3 regions of the Streptomyces sp. NPDC001153 genome follow, and region 3 is predicted to be linked to each of the others. Evidence: riboswitches for the same ligand, from Rfam matches in the RefSeq annotation. Region 3 holds a riboswitch; each other region holds the start of a gene.
What was found. A riboswitch is a leader RNA that binds a small molecule or an ion and turns the genes downstream of it on or off. The one in region 3 is predicted to bind cyclic di-AMP.
Positions count from the first base shown of each region.

Region 1: linked by a shared signal. The riboswitch ahead of ACWDEN_RS41035 (transglycosylase SLT domain-containing protein) and the one ahead of ACWDEN_RS23625 (M23 family metallopeptidase) in region 3 are both predicted to bind cyclic di-AMP.
Region 2: linked by a shared signal. The riboswitch ahead of ACWDEN_RS22625 (transglycosylase family protein) and the one ahead of ACWDEN_RS23625 (M23 family metallopeptidase) in region 3 are both predicted to bind cyclic di-AMP.

Region 1 covers NZ_JBSFJZ010000054.1:44,282-48,175, reverse strand. The annotation lists gene ACWDEN_RS41045 (LolA family protein) at 1-177, opposite strand, end outside; gene ACWDEN_RS41040 (polyprenyl synthetase family protein) at 781-1,791, opposite strand; cyclic di-AMP (ydaO/yuaA leader) riboswitch at 2,357-2,539, shown strand; gene ACWDEN_RS41035 (transglycosylase SLT domain-containing protein) at 2,545-3,036, shown strand; gene ACWDEN_RS41030 (HAD family hydrolase) at 3,219-3,894, opposite strand, start outside.
Region 2 covers NZ_JBSFJZ010000019.1:97,851-101,744, reverse strand. The annotation lists gene ACWDEN_RS22630 (transglycosylase family protein) at 279-1,370, shown strand; cyclic di-AMP (ydaO/yuaA leader) riboswitch at 1,553-1,725, shown strand; gene ACWDEN_RS22625 (transglycosylase family protein) at 1,730-2,422, shown strand; gene eno (phosphopyruvate hydratase) at 2,771-3,894, shown strand, end outside.
Region 3 covers NZ_JBSFJZ010000020.1:146,644-150,537, forward strand. The annotation lists gene ACWDEN_RS23615 (HPr family phosphocarrier protein) at 51-332, shown strand; gene ACWDEN_RS23620 (GntR family transcriptional regulator) at 481-1,167, opposite strand; gene ACWDEN_RS23625 (M23 family metallopeptidase) at 1,367-2,110, opposite strand; cyclic di-AMP (ydaO/yuaA leader) riboswitch at 2,123-2,285, opposite strand; gene ACWDEN_RS23630 (M16 family metallopeptidase) at 2,524-3,894, opposite strand, start outside.

The sequences.
Region 1 (3,894 bases), on a different contig from region 3:
GGGGTCGCCGGAGGCGGCGAGCGCCGGGACCAGACCGATCGTGGCCGCCGCGACCCCCACCACGGCGACCGGGACCGCGTAACGGGCGGCCCTGCGGCGCCCGGCCTGCCGCTCCTCGTCACGCGCGGCGTCCACTCGCGCGGCGTCCACTGCGTCGTCGGATTCGTACGGTGCCATGTGTGCCTTACCTCCGTCGTCGGCGGCGGCTGTTGTCACGCTGGTCCACCAGAGCCGCCATTCTCACCCGAATCGGTGAGGAGTGGTGATTTCCGTGGCTTCCATCTCACCAAATCAGCCATGAGGAAGCGTCAGACCTCGGAGCCAACTCCGCGTACGCCTGCGGTATGACACGCGGGGGCCGCGACTCCGCCGACCCGTAGGGGTCTCACCGGAACGGACGGGGCTTTACGGGCGCGCAGGGGGCGTACGGATGCACGGGCCGGACGGTCGTACCGATGGCGCAGGGCCGTACGGATGGACGGATCCGGGCCGGTCGCACGGCCGAAGGCGCGCGACGCACGGCCGAAGCGCGCCGGATCCGCACGGCCGGAATCGCGGCGCGGCGGGCGGCGGGGCGGGCCGTGGAGTACGGCCGGAAGCGCGGTGCGGCAGACGGCGCAGGCGGCGGGCCGTGACGTACGGCCGACACGCGGCGCGGCGCACAGCCGGAGGCGTGCCCCGCAGGCGGCGGGCCGTGACGTACGGCCGACACGCGGCGCGGCGCACAGCCGGAGGCGTGCCGGTCGTACAACCAGAGGCGTGGCGTGGCGGGCGGCCGGGTCAGCCGGCGCGGTGCACCACCGCGTCGCACAGCTCCAGCAGCGCGGCCTTGGCGTCGCACTCCCGCAGCGGCGCCAGCGCGGCGCGGGCCTCCTCCGCGTACCGGACGGTGTCGCGGCGGGCCTGCTCCAGCGCGGGGTGGGCGCGCAGCGCGGCCAGCGCCTCGGCGTGCCGGGCGTCGTCGCTGAGGTCGGAGTCGAGCAGGTCGCACAGCGCGATGTCCTCGGGCAGACCGAGGCGGGCGGCGCGTTCGCGCAGCCGGAGCACGGGCAGGGTCGGGATGCCCTCGCGCAGGTCGGTGCCCGGGGTCTTGCCGGACTCGTGGGAGTCGGAGGCGATGTCCAGGACGTCGTCGGCGAGCTGGAAGGCGACCCCGAGCCGCTCGCCGTACTGGGTGAGCACGTCCACGACGGTCTCGTCGGCGCCGGACATCATCGCGCCGAACCGGCAGGAGACCGCCACCAGCGAGCCCGTCTTGCCTCCGAGCACGTCCAGGTAGTGCTCGACCGGGTCGCGGCCGTCGGAGGGGCCGGCGGTCTCCAGGATCTGGCCCGTGACCAGCCGCTCGAAGGCGAGGGCCTGCACCCGGACCGCCTCGGGGCCCAGGTCGGCGAGGATCTGGGAGGCGCGGGCGAAGAGGAAGTCGCCGGTGAGGACCGCGACGGAGTTGCCCCAGCGGGTGTTGGCGCTGGCCACGCCGCGCCGCACGGCCGCCTCGTCCATGACGTCGTCGTGGTACAGCGTGGCCAGATGGGTCAGCTCCACGACGACGGCCGACGGCACGATGCCCGGCGCGTAGGGGTCGCCGAACTGGGCCGCGAGCATCACGAGCAGCGGCCGGAACCGCTTCCCGCCGGCTCGTACGAGGTGCTGCGCGGCCTCCGTGATGAACGGGACCTCACTCTTGGTGGCCTCGAGCAAGCCTTCCTCGACAGCCGCCAATCCGGCCTGGACATCGGCTTCCAGAGCCTGGTCCCGCACGCTCAGCCCGAACGGCCCGACGACGGTCACGAGGGGTCTCCTGTCTGCTGGTGTCTGCTGGCGATTACACGGTTTGTCGATAGGTCGCTGCCATCACTCAAGTCAGCGTATCCGGTCCTGTTTCGATCACCGATAGCGCCCACCGGTCCAGCCTGGGCGGTATCGGATCACGACCAGTATGTTTTTGATCAAGTGATATGAGCGGACATTCATCGACTTAACAGGAACAGGCACGGTTTGTCGCGAGCCGAGGAGGCGAGCGGAGTAATACCTACGCCCCGGACAACGACAGGCGCCGCGTCGCGGGTTCCACCACCACCCGCCCGACCCACCCAAATCCCCTATGTCTGATTTGAAATACTTTGTTATTTCGTGAGTTGAGTCACGCACGACCTTCGGCGCCGTGGAGCCGTCAGGCCTCCTCTCCCCTTCCCCTGTCGGCGAGTTGAGGGTTGGCAAACGCAAAGGATCAAGTACCCCAAACGGCACAGACAAAGGTCAAATGGTGCGTTGTGTGAATCGAGTACTTGTTCCCGACATGTGCTCTCGCATACGTTCCGGCCGTCGGGCGGACGCCGAATCCTGCCGCCGCCCGCGTAACCCATCGACGAACTCATTCGTACGGCAGGAGCGGGGGACCCAGGTAAGTCCGCCGGACCGGACGGCACACGCCGCGCCGGAACGGCTAGGGGTGAAGCCCTGTCTTCGCACGAAGGCAAGGCCGGGCACCTCCCCGCCCGAACCCGACAGCTCACCTCGCAGGCGCCGGAGAGGACTTCCTTCATGCCCGCTGCCGCTCAGCCCCGCCGCACCCGCACCACCCGCCTCGCCCGTGCCTTCGCCGTCGCCGGCACCGGTGCCGCCGTCCTCGCTGTGTCGCTCGTCGGCGCCACCAGCGCCTCCGCGGCCACCGGCACGACCACCAAGACCGCCGCCACCACCGTCGCCGGGTACCCCAACAACCTCGACGGCTGGATCCGCGAGTCCCTCGCGATCATGGCCCAGAAGGGCATCCCGGGCACCTACAACGGCATTTACCGCAACGTCATGCGGGAGTCCTCCGGCAACCCGCGCGCCATCAACCTCTGGGACTCCAACGCCGCCGCGGGCATCCCGTCCAAGGGTCTGCTCCAGGTGATCGACCCGACCTTCAACGCGTACCACGTGGCCGGCACCTCCTTCGACCCCTACGACCCGGTCGCCAACATCACCGCGGCCTGCAACTACGCCGCCGCCCGGTACGGGTCGATCGACAACGTGTTCAGCGCGTACTGACGGTCCCGCCGACCGGCGCGGAATCGGCCGCCCGGCGTGTGCCCACACCTGACGGAGGGGCACGCGCCGGGCGGCCGTCACTCTTCCGGGGACGGCCGTGCACCTGGGACACCCGTGCACCGAGGACGGTCGTGTACAGGGCGGGCCGGGGCGCTGGGCACGGTCCTGTACTGATGTGCCGGTCAGTCGGTCGGGAACAGTCTTTCGAGGACGACCGCGATGCCGTCCTGCTCGTTCGACAGGGTGATCTCGTCGGCCGCCGCCTTGAGTTCGGGGTGCGCGTTGGCCATGGCGACTCCGTGTCCGGCCCAGTCGAACATCGGGATGTCGTTGGGCATGTCGCCGAACGCCAGCGCCTCCTCCGCCGCGATCCCGAGCCGCTCGGCGGCCAGCGCGAGACCGGTCGCCTTGGTCACCCCGGACGGCTGGAGCTCCACGGTCCCCGGCCCGGACATGGTGACCGTGGCCAGCGAGCCCACCACCGCGCGTGCGATGGCCGCCAACTCGTCGTCGGACAGTCCGGCGTGGCGCAGCAGCACCTTGCTGATCGGCGCGCACCACAGGTCGTCGCGCCGGCCGACCCGGACCGCGGGCAGGGTCGGGTGCGGCATCCGGTAGCCGGGCTCGATGAGCGTGAGCCCCTCGACCCCGTCCTGGTCGACGGCCGCGTACACCTGCCCCACCTCGGCCTCGATCTTGCCGAGCGCGGTCTCGGCCAGCTCCCGGTCCAGCCGGACCGACCACAGCAGGCGGCCGGTCCCGGCGTCGTAGACCTGTGCGCCCTGCCCGCACACCGCGAGCCCCGTACAGCCGAGGTGTGCCAGCAGCGGCCGTACCCGCGGGGCCGGGCGGCCCGTC
Region 2 (3,894 bases), on a different contig from region 3:
GGATGGGAAGCCCCCGGGTCGGGGCGAGCCCATGGTTCCGGCCCGATCGCGCGCCAGGCGTGAGGCGCCGCCGTTCCCGACGGGTGACAAAGGGCGCAAGAGGGGACGAACGGCCGCCGCGCAGGCGGAAATGACAAACCTTCAACTTCGTGATCTTCACGTGATCTGCGCGGCATGAACTTGTGACAAGTGATCGTCTGCCGATACGTTCACCCATCAGTGTGGCGGCCCCGCTTCGGTCGCCGCGCCGGTCCTGCTGTCGCACGAAAGGCTTCCGCATGCTCTCCGGGAACGGTCGTCACCGTCGCCCCCGTCAGGCTCCGGCTCTCCTCGTCGCGGCCGGCGTGACCGGCTCCGCCATCGCCATCCCTCTGCTCGGCGCCGCCAGTGCCAACGCGGCCGACGGCACCACGTGGGACAAGGTCGCCGAGTGCGAGAGCGGCGGTTCCTGGAGTGCGGACACCGGGAACGGCTACTACGGCGGTCTGCAGATCTCGCTCGGCGACTGGGCCAAGTACGGCGGCACGCAGTACGCCGAGACCGCCGACCAGGCCAGCCGCTCCCAGCAGATAGCCGTCGCCGAGAAGATCCTCGCCGACCAGGGCACCAAGCCGTGGGCCACCTGTGCCCTGCTCTCCGGGCTGACCTCCGACTCCGCCTCGGTCGACGTCGACACCGGCGTCGGCGGCTCCGGTGGTGGTGACGGGTCGCACGGCGCGTCCGGCTCGGCCCAGGGCTCCGACTCGTCCGGTCTGCCGGATTCGTCCTCGCCTGGCTCCGGTTCGGGCTCCGATTCGGGCTCGGGTTCGGACTCCGGCTCCTCCTCCGGTTCGGACTCCTCCGGCTCCTCCTCGGACTCGAGCGCTACGCCGACCCCGAGCCCGAGTCCGAGCAAGGACACCACCGGCACTCCCGGCGCGGCCGACGGCTCCGCCGGAACCAGCACCCCCAAGTCCGACAAGACCGACAAGCCGGGCTCACGCGACAGCGGAAGCCCGCAGGGAGGCGACAGCTCTCCCGTGGCGGCGCCGGGTACCGACAACTCGGACAATTACCAGCAGAGTGGCGGTTCTTGGAGCCTGGTCGACACCGGCGCGCTCAGCAGTGGTGGACGTCACCGCGGCGAGAGCGCGGACGAAAACGTGACAAACGGTCAGAACGCCGCACCTTCCGGCCGTCACGCCGGCCGTGAACCGGGCACCTACACGGTCCGCGAGGGCGACTCGCTCGCCTCCATCGCCGACTCCCTTGGCGTCGACGGCGGGTGGCATGCCCTCTATGTCGGCAACGAGAAGGTGATCGGCGCCGACCCGAACCACATCGCCGCCGGTCAGACCCTGGAAGTCCCTGCCGAAAAGGGCGACGGCTAGCGGCAGTTGACGCCCCACTTCGCCACTGATGTCCGGTTTGGCGAAAGTGTGGGATGAGTCTCAGAAGCCCTGATCGTCTTTGAAATTCCGCCGATCGCATGTCTACGGTCAGGACCGCTCGTCACCACGAGCCCCGGCAGCCGCAACGCCGAATCCTGCCAGCGGTTGCCCGGGAACAGTCGTCGCGTCAAGCGCCGTAGGCAGGAGCGGGGGACCCAAGGTAAGCGCCGGGCCCAGCGGTTGACGCTGGACCGGCTTGGGGTGAAGCCGCGCCTCGGAAAAACGAGTGCGCGGCCGGGCAACTCAACCGGCCCGAACCCGACAGCTCACCTCGCAGGCGTCGGTGAGGGGATCGATCCATGCTGTTTTCCGGCAAGGGCAAGCACCGTCGCCCGTCCAAGGCCGTCCGCGCCATCACGCTCGCCGGTGTCACCGGCGCCGCCGTCGCCGCCCCGCTGATGGCGGCCGGCAACGCCTCCGCCGCCACCGCCTCCGAGTGGGACGCGGTCGCCCAGTGCGAGTCGGGCGGCAACTGGTCCATCAACACCGGTAACGGCTTCTACGGCGGGCTGCAGTTCACCAACTCCACCTGGGCCGCGTACGGCGGCACCGCCTACGCCTCGCGCGCCGACCTCGCCACCAAGGCGCAGCAGATAGCCGTCGCCGAGAAGGTGCTCGCGGGCCAGGGCAAGGGCGCCTGGCCGGTCTGCGGCACGGGCCTGTCGAGCGCCGCGTACAACGGCTCGGCCCCGGCGGCGACCACCAAGAGCGCCCCCGCCAAGAGCACCACCACCCGCTCCACCGACCAGCAGGCCGCCACCCGCTCCACCACGCGCACGGCCCCGTCGGCGAGCAAGACCGTCAGCACCCCGACCGGCAAGAAGGTCAAGAAGGGCGACGGCGAGTACAAGGTCGTCAAGGGCGACAGCCTCAGCTCCATCGCCGAGAAGCACGGCGTCAAGGGCGGCTGGCAGAAGCTGTTCGAGCTGAACAAGGACATCGTCGAGGACGCGAACCTCATCTACCCGGGCCAGCAGCTGCACCTGAAGTGACATCTGGCTCCGAGCGGACCCACAGTGCCCTCACATCCCCGGCCCGCACACTGAAGGCCTCGTGAGGGCCACCCCCGTCCCCACGGACTCCCCGCCCCGGCGCGTGTTCCCCCGTACGCGCCGGGGCGGGGTCTTCTGTTTCCGCGTGCTGTTTCCCCACTCTTCAGCCGGGCCTCACCGGCAGGCCCCTTTGTTCCGTGGGTGAACAATGGGTACCGTCTGCGTGTCCCTCCCGTCCACGGGACGGTCGGTCGGTGGCCGACGGCCCGGGGGCGGTTAGGCTCTAGGCGCAAGGCACAGCCGTAAGGCACACAGCCCCGCACTACCAGCGTCACATCCACGAAGGAGATGCTCGTGCCGTCCATCGACGTCGTCGTAGCCCGGGAAATCCTGGACTCCCGAGGCAACCCCACGGTCGAGGTCGAGGTCGGCCTCGACGACGGCAGCACGGGTCGTGCCGCCGTCCCGTCCGGCGCCTCCACCGGCGCCTTCGAGGCCATCGAGCTCCGCGACGGCGACCCCAACCGCTACCAGGGCAAGGGCGTCGAGAAGGCCGTCCTCGCCGTCATCGAGCAGATCGGCCCGGAGCTGGTCGGCTACGACGCCACCGAGCAGCGCCTGATCGACCAGGCCATGTTCGACCTGGACGCCACCGACAACAAGGGCTCCCTCGGCGCCAACGCCATCCTCGGCGTCTCCCTCGCCGTCGCGCACGCCGCCTCCGAGGCGTCCGACCTCCCCCTCTTCCGCTACCTGGGCGGCCCCAACGCGCACCTGCTGCCGGTGCCGATGATGAACATCCTCAACGGCGGCTCGCACGCGGACTCCAACGTGGACATCCAGGAGTTCATGATCGCCCCCGTCGGCGCGGAGTCCTTCTCCGAGGCCCTGCGCTGGGGCACCGAGGTCTACCACACGCTGAAGAAGGTCCTGAAGAGCAAGGGCCTGTCCACCGGCCTCGGCGACGAGGGCGGCTTCGCCCCGAACCTCGGCTCCAACCGCGAGGCCCTCGACCTCATCATCGAGGCCATCAAGGAGGCCGGTTACGCCCCCGGCCAGCAGATCGCCCTGGCGCTCGACGTGGCCGCCTCCGAGTTCTACAAGGACGGCAAGTACCTCTTCGAGGGCAAGGACCGCTCCGCCGCCGAGATGACGGAGTACTACGAGGAGCTCGTCGCGGCCTACCCGCTCGTCTCCATCGAGGACCCGCTGTTCGAGGACGACTGGGCCGGCTGGAAGGTCATCACCGACCGTCTCGGCGACAAGGTCCAGCTGGTCGGCGACGACCTGTTCGTCACCAACCCCGAGCGCCTCGCCCGCGGCATCGAGGAGGGCACCGCCAACGCCCTGCTCGTGAAGGTGAACCAGATCGGCTCGCTCACCGAGACCCTGGACGCCGTGGAGCTGGCCCAGCGCAACGGCTACAAGTGCATGATGTCCCACCGCTCCGGCGAGACCGAGGACGTCACCAT
Region 3 (3,894 bases):
GATATGGGAAACTGGTCTAGACAACCCTGAAGACTGAAGGGCAGCAACACATGGCTGAGCGCCGCGTCAACGTCGGCTGGGCCGAGGGCCTCCACGCCCGTCCCGCCTCCATCTTCGTCCGAGCCGCCACGGCCGCAGGCGTCCCGGTGACGATCGCCAAGGCTGACGGCAACCCCGTCAACGCGGCCTCCATGCTGGCTGTCCTGGGCCTGGGCGCCCAGGGCGGCGAGGAGATCGTCCTCGCCTCCGACGCCGAGGGCGCCGACGCCGCCCTGGACCGTCTGGCCAAGCTGGTCTCCGAGGGCCTCGAGGAACTGCCCGAGACGGTCTGAACACCAGCGCACTGATACAGCGGAGCCGCCCCGCCCTTTTCTGGGCGGCGCGGCTCCACCGTTTCCGGACTCATTGCGCGCACACCGGAATTGAGGCAGCGGAAATACTTCGCGACCGAATACCTCTTCTTTGTATACGGCGCCCGTGTTAATGCCGAAGGCCCGACATGTTTACGGCATGTTGCGAAGTCCTCACACGCTCGGCGCCCCCGGAAAAACGCAGCCGGTGCGCGGCGGTCGCGCGCTCGGTGTGCAGCGCCGTGACCGCCCGCGCGCGCTCGCCGTCGCCGCGCGCCACCGCGTCGACGATGGCGCCGTGCTCCGCCCAGTACTCCACCGGGCTCGACGGCGCCTCCACCGCGTACATCCAGGAGATCTTGTGCCGCAGCTGGCTGAGCATCGCCGTCAGCGAGGGGCTGCCCGAGGCCTGGGCGAGCGTCTCGTGGAACCAGCCGCCCAGCGAGCGCAGGTCGCCGCTGTTGCCGCTGCGGGCCCGCTCCTGGCCCAGCCTGACGAGGCCACGCAGCACCTTCAGATGGGCCTCGGTGCGCCGCTGCGCGGCCCGGGCGGCCCCGAGCGGCTCCAGCAGCAGGCGCATCTCCAGCAGGTCGGCGGCCTCCTGCTCGGTCGGCTCGGCCACGCACGCGCCCGCGTGCCGGCGGGTCACCACGAAGCCCTCGGCCTCCAGGGTGCGCAGAGCCTCGCGGACGGGGACGCGCGAGACGCCGTAGCGGCGGGCCAGGACTTCCTCGGTCAGCCGGCCGCCGCGCTCGTAGACACCCGCGACGATGTCGTCCCGGATGGCCGTGCACACCGAGTGCGCCGGAATACGCATGACCGACCTCCGCCTTAATCCCCGTGAAACGTCGACGATGGACGCCTGTTCCGTGACTCTATTCCAATGAGCCGGAATTTCCGACGGCGGGCCGGAATCCATGGATATTTTTTGGTCAGCGGATCGGGTGGCGCCCGTGAAAAGACGGCGAAAGCCCCGGCTCGGTGAGCCGGGGCTTCGCATGCAGTGCGACGAGGCGTCAGACGTTCACGCCGTGCTTGCGGAGGTAGGCGACGGGGTCGACGTCCGAGCCGTAGTCGGGGGTCGTACGGGCCTCGAAGTGCAGGTGCGGGCCCGTGGTGTTGCCGGTCGCGCCGGACAGGCCGATCTGCCGGCCCGGGGTGACCTGCTGGCCCACCGAGACGCCGATGGACGACAGATGGCCGTACTGGGTGTACATGCCGTCGGCCATCCTGATCACGATCTGGTTGCCGTACGCGCCGCCCCAGCCGGTGGAGACGACCGTGCCGGAGCCGACCGCGTGGACCGGGGTGCCACTGGCGGCGTGGAAGTCGATGCCCGTGTGGCGGCCGGAGGACCACAGGGAGCTGCTGGCCTGGTAGCCGGTGGAGACGTAGGAGTCGGCTATCGGGGCGACGAAGGCGTTCAGGCGCTCGCGCTCGGCCTCCCGGGCGGCGCGGGCCCTGGCCTCGCGCTCCTCCTTCGCCTTCCTGGCCGCGGCCTCCTCGGCCGCCTTCTGCTCGGCGGCCCGCTGCTGCGCGGTGGCCTGTGCGTCGATGTGCTCGGCGACGTCGTCGCTCACGGCGAGGACGGGCGTGAGGCCGGTCTGCTCCACCGTGTTCTCGGCGGCGAGCGCCGGGGAGGCGGCGAGGGTGCCGATGACACCGGTGGTGGTGAGGGCCGCGACGCCTGCCGCCTGAGCGGTGGTGCGCTTGACCCGGCCGGGCTTGCGGTGCTTCCCGGTGGCGCACATGAACGCCATGGAGTGGCTGGTCCTTTCCTTCCCTCTCGCCTACCGGGTTAGCTGACGGGTTCGGAGCAGGAAGGTCTCCTACGGACTCCCTCGCGCTGGCGCGGGCGCCCGATTCACCCCAGGGACTGCGTGGGTCCCCGGCTCCCCTGGCTCGCGCCGTACGGGGACTCGGCGATGGCTGTCCGGTGCCGCGGGTGCGGCGCACTGCCTACCGACGAACAGCCCGGACGACGCTACGGAAGCCTGCTTCGAACCCCAAACCGATCCGGGCCTTTGTAGCGCATCCCACAGGGCAGACAGGCAACCTCCGTCTCAAATCGGGCATCTGGAGAAGGGAGTGGAACAGCAGGGGCCCTGACGACGAGTCGGTCGTCAGGGCCCCACGCGCGTGTGCCGTCACTCAGCAGCCGTCCCTACGGGGACTACTCGGCCGCCACCACGGTCACTTCACCGATCCCCAGCGCCTCCACCGGTGCCTTGATCTGGGCGGCGTCACCGACGAGGACGGTCACCAGACGGTCCACCGGGAAGGCGTTCACGACGGCCGCCGTGGCCTCCACCGTGCCCGTCGCGGCCAGCTGCTGATACAGCGTCGCCTGGAAGTCGTCGGGCAGGTACTGCTCGACCTGGTCGGCCAGCGTGCTCGCGACGGCGGCCGCGGTCTCGTACTTCAACGGCGCCACCCCGACGAGGTTCTGCACCGCCACGTCCCGCTCGGCGTCGGTCAGCCCGTCCGCGGCGAGGGTGCGCAGCACCTTCCACAGGTCCTCCAGCGCCGGGCCGGTGTTGGGGGTGTCCACGGAGCCGCTGATGGCGAGCATCGAGGCGCCCGTGCCGTCCGGCGCGGACCTGAGGACCTGGCCGAACGCGCGCACACCGTAGGTGTAGCCTTTCTCCTCGCGCAGGACGCGGTCCAGGCGGGAGGTGAGGGTGCCGCCGAGGCAGTAGGTGCCGAGCACCTGGGCGGGCCACACACGGTCGTGCCGGTCGGGGCCGACGCGGCCGATGAGCAGCTGCGTCTGCACGGCGCCGGGCCGGTCCACGATGACCACGCGTCCGGTGTCGTCGGCGGTCACCGGCGGCACGGGCCGCGGCTCGCCCGGGGTGCCCGTCCAGGCGCCCAGGGTGTCGAGGAGCAGCGCGTCCAGGTCGACGCCGGTGAGGTCGCCGACGACGACCGCGGTGGCGGTGGCCGGGCGTACGTGCCGGCCGTGGAAGGCGCGTACGGCGGCGGCGTCGATCTTCTCGACCGTCTCCTCGGTGCCCTGGCGCGGGCGCGACATGCGCGCGGCCACCGGGAACAGCTCCTTGGAGAGCTCCTTCGCGGCCCTGCGGGAGGGGTTGGCCAGCTCGTGCGGGATCTCGTCCAGGCGGTTGCGGACCAGCCGCTCCACCTCGCTGTCGGCGAACGCGGGCGCGCGCAGCGCGTCGGCGAGCAGGCCGAGGCCCTTGGCCAGGCGGGAGGCCGGGACCTCCAGGCTGAGCCGGACGCCGGGGTGGTCGGCGTGCGCGTCGAGCGTGGCGCCCGCGCGCTCCAGCTCGGCGGCGAACTCCTCGGCGGAGTGCTTGTCGGTGCCCTCGGAGAAGGCCCGCGCCATGATCGTGGCGACGCCGTCCAGACCGGCCGGCTCGGCGTCCAGGGGCGCGTCGAGCAGCACCTCGACGGCGACGACCTGCTGGCCGGGGCGGTGGCAGCGCAGCACGGTCAGGCCGTTGTCGAGCGCGCTGCGCTCGGGCGCCGGGAACGCCCACGGCTTGGCCTCGCCGGGCTGCGGCTGGGGGTGGAAGTCCAT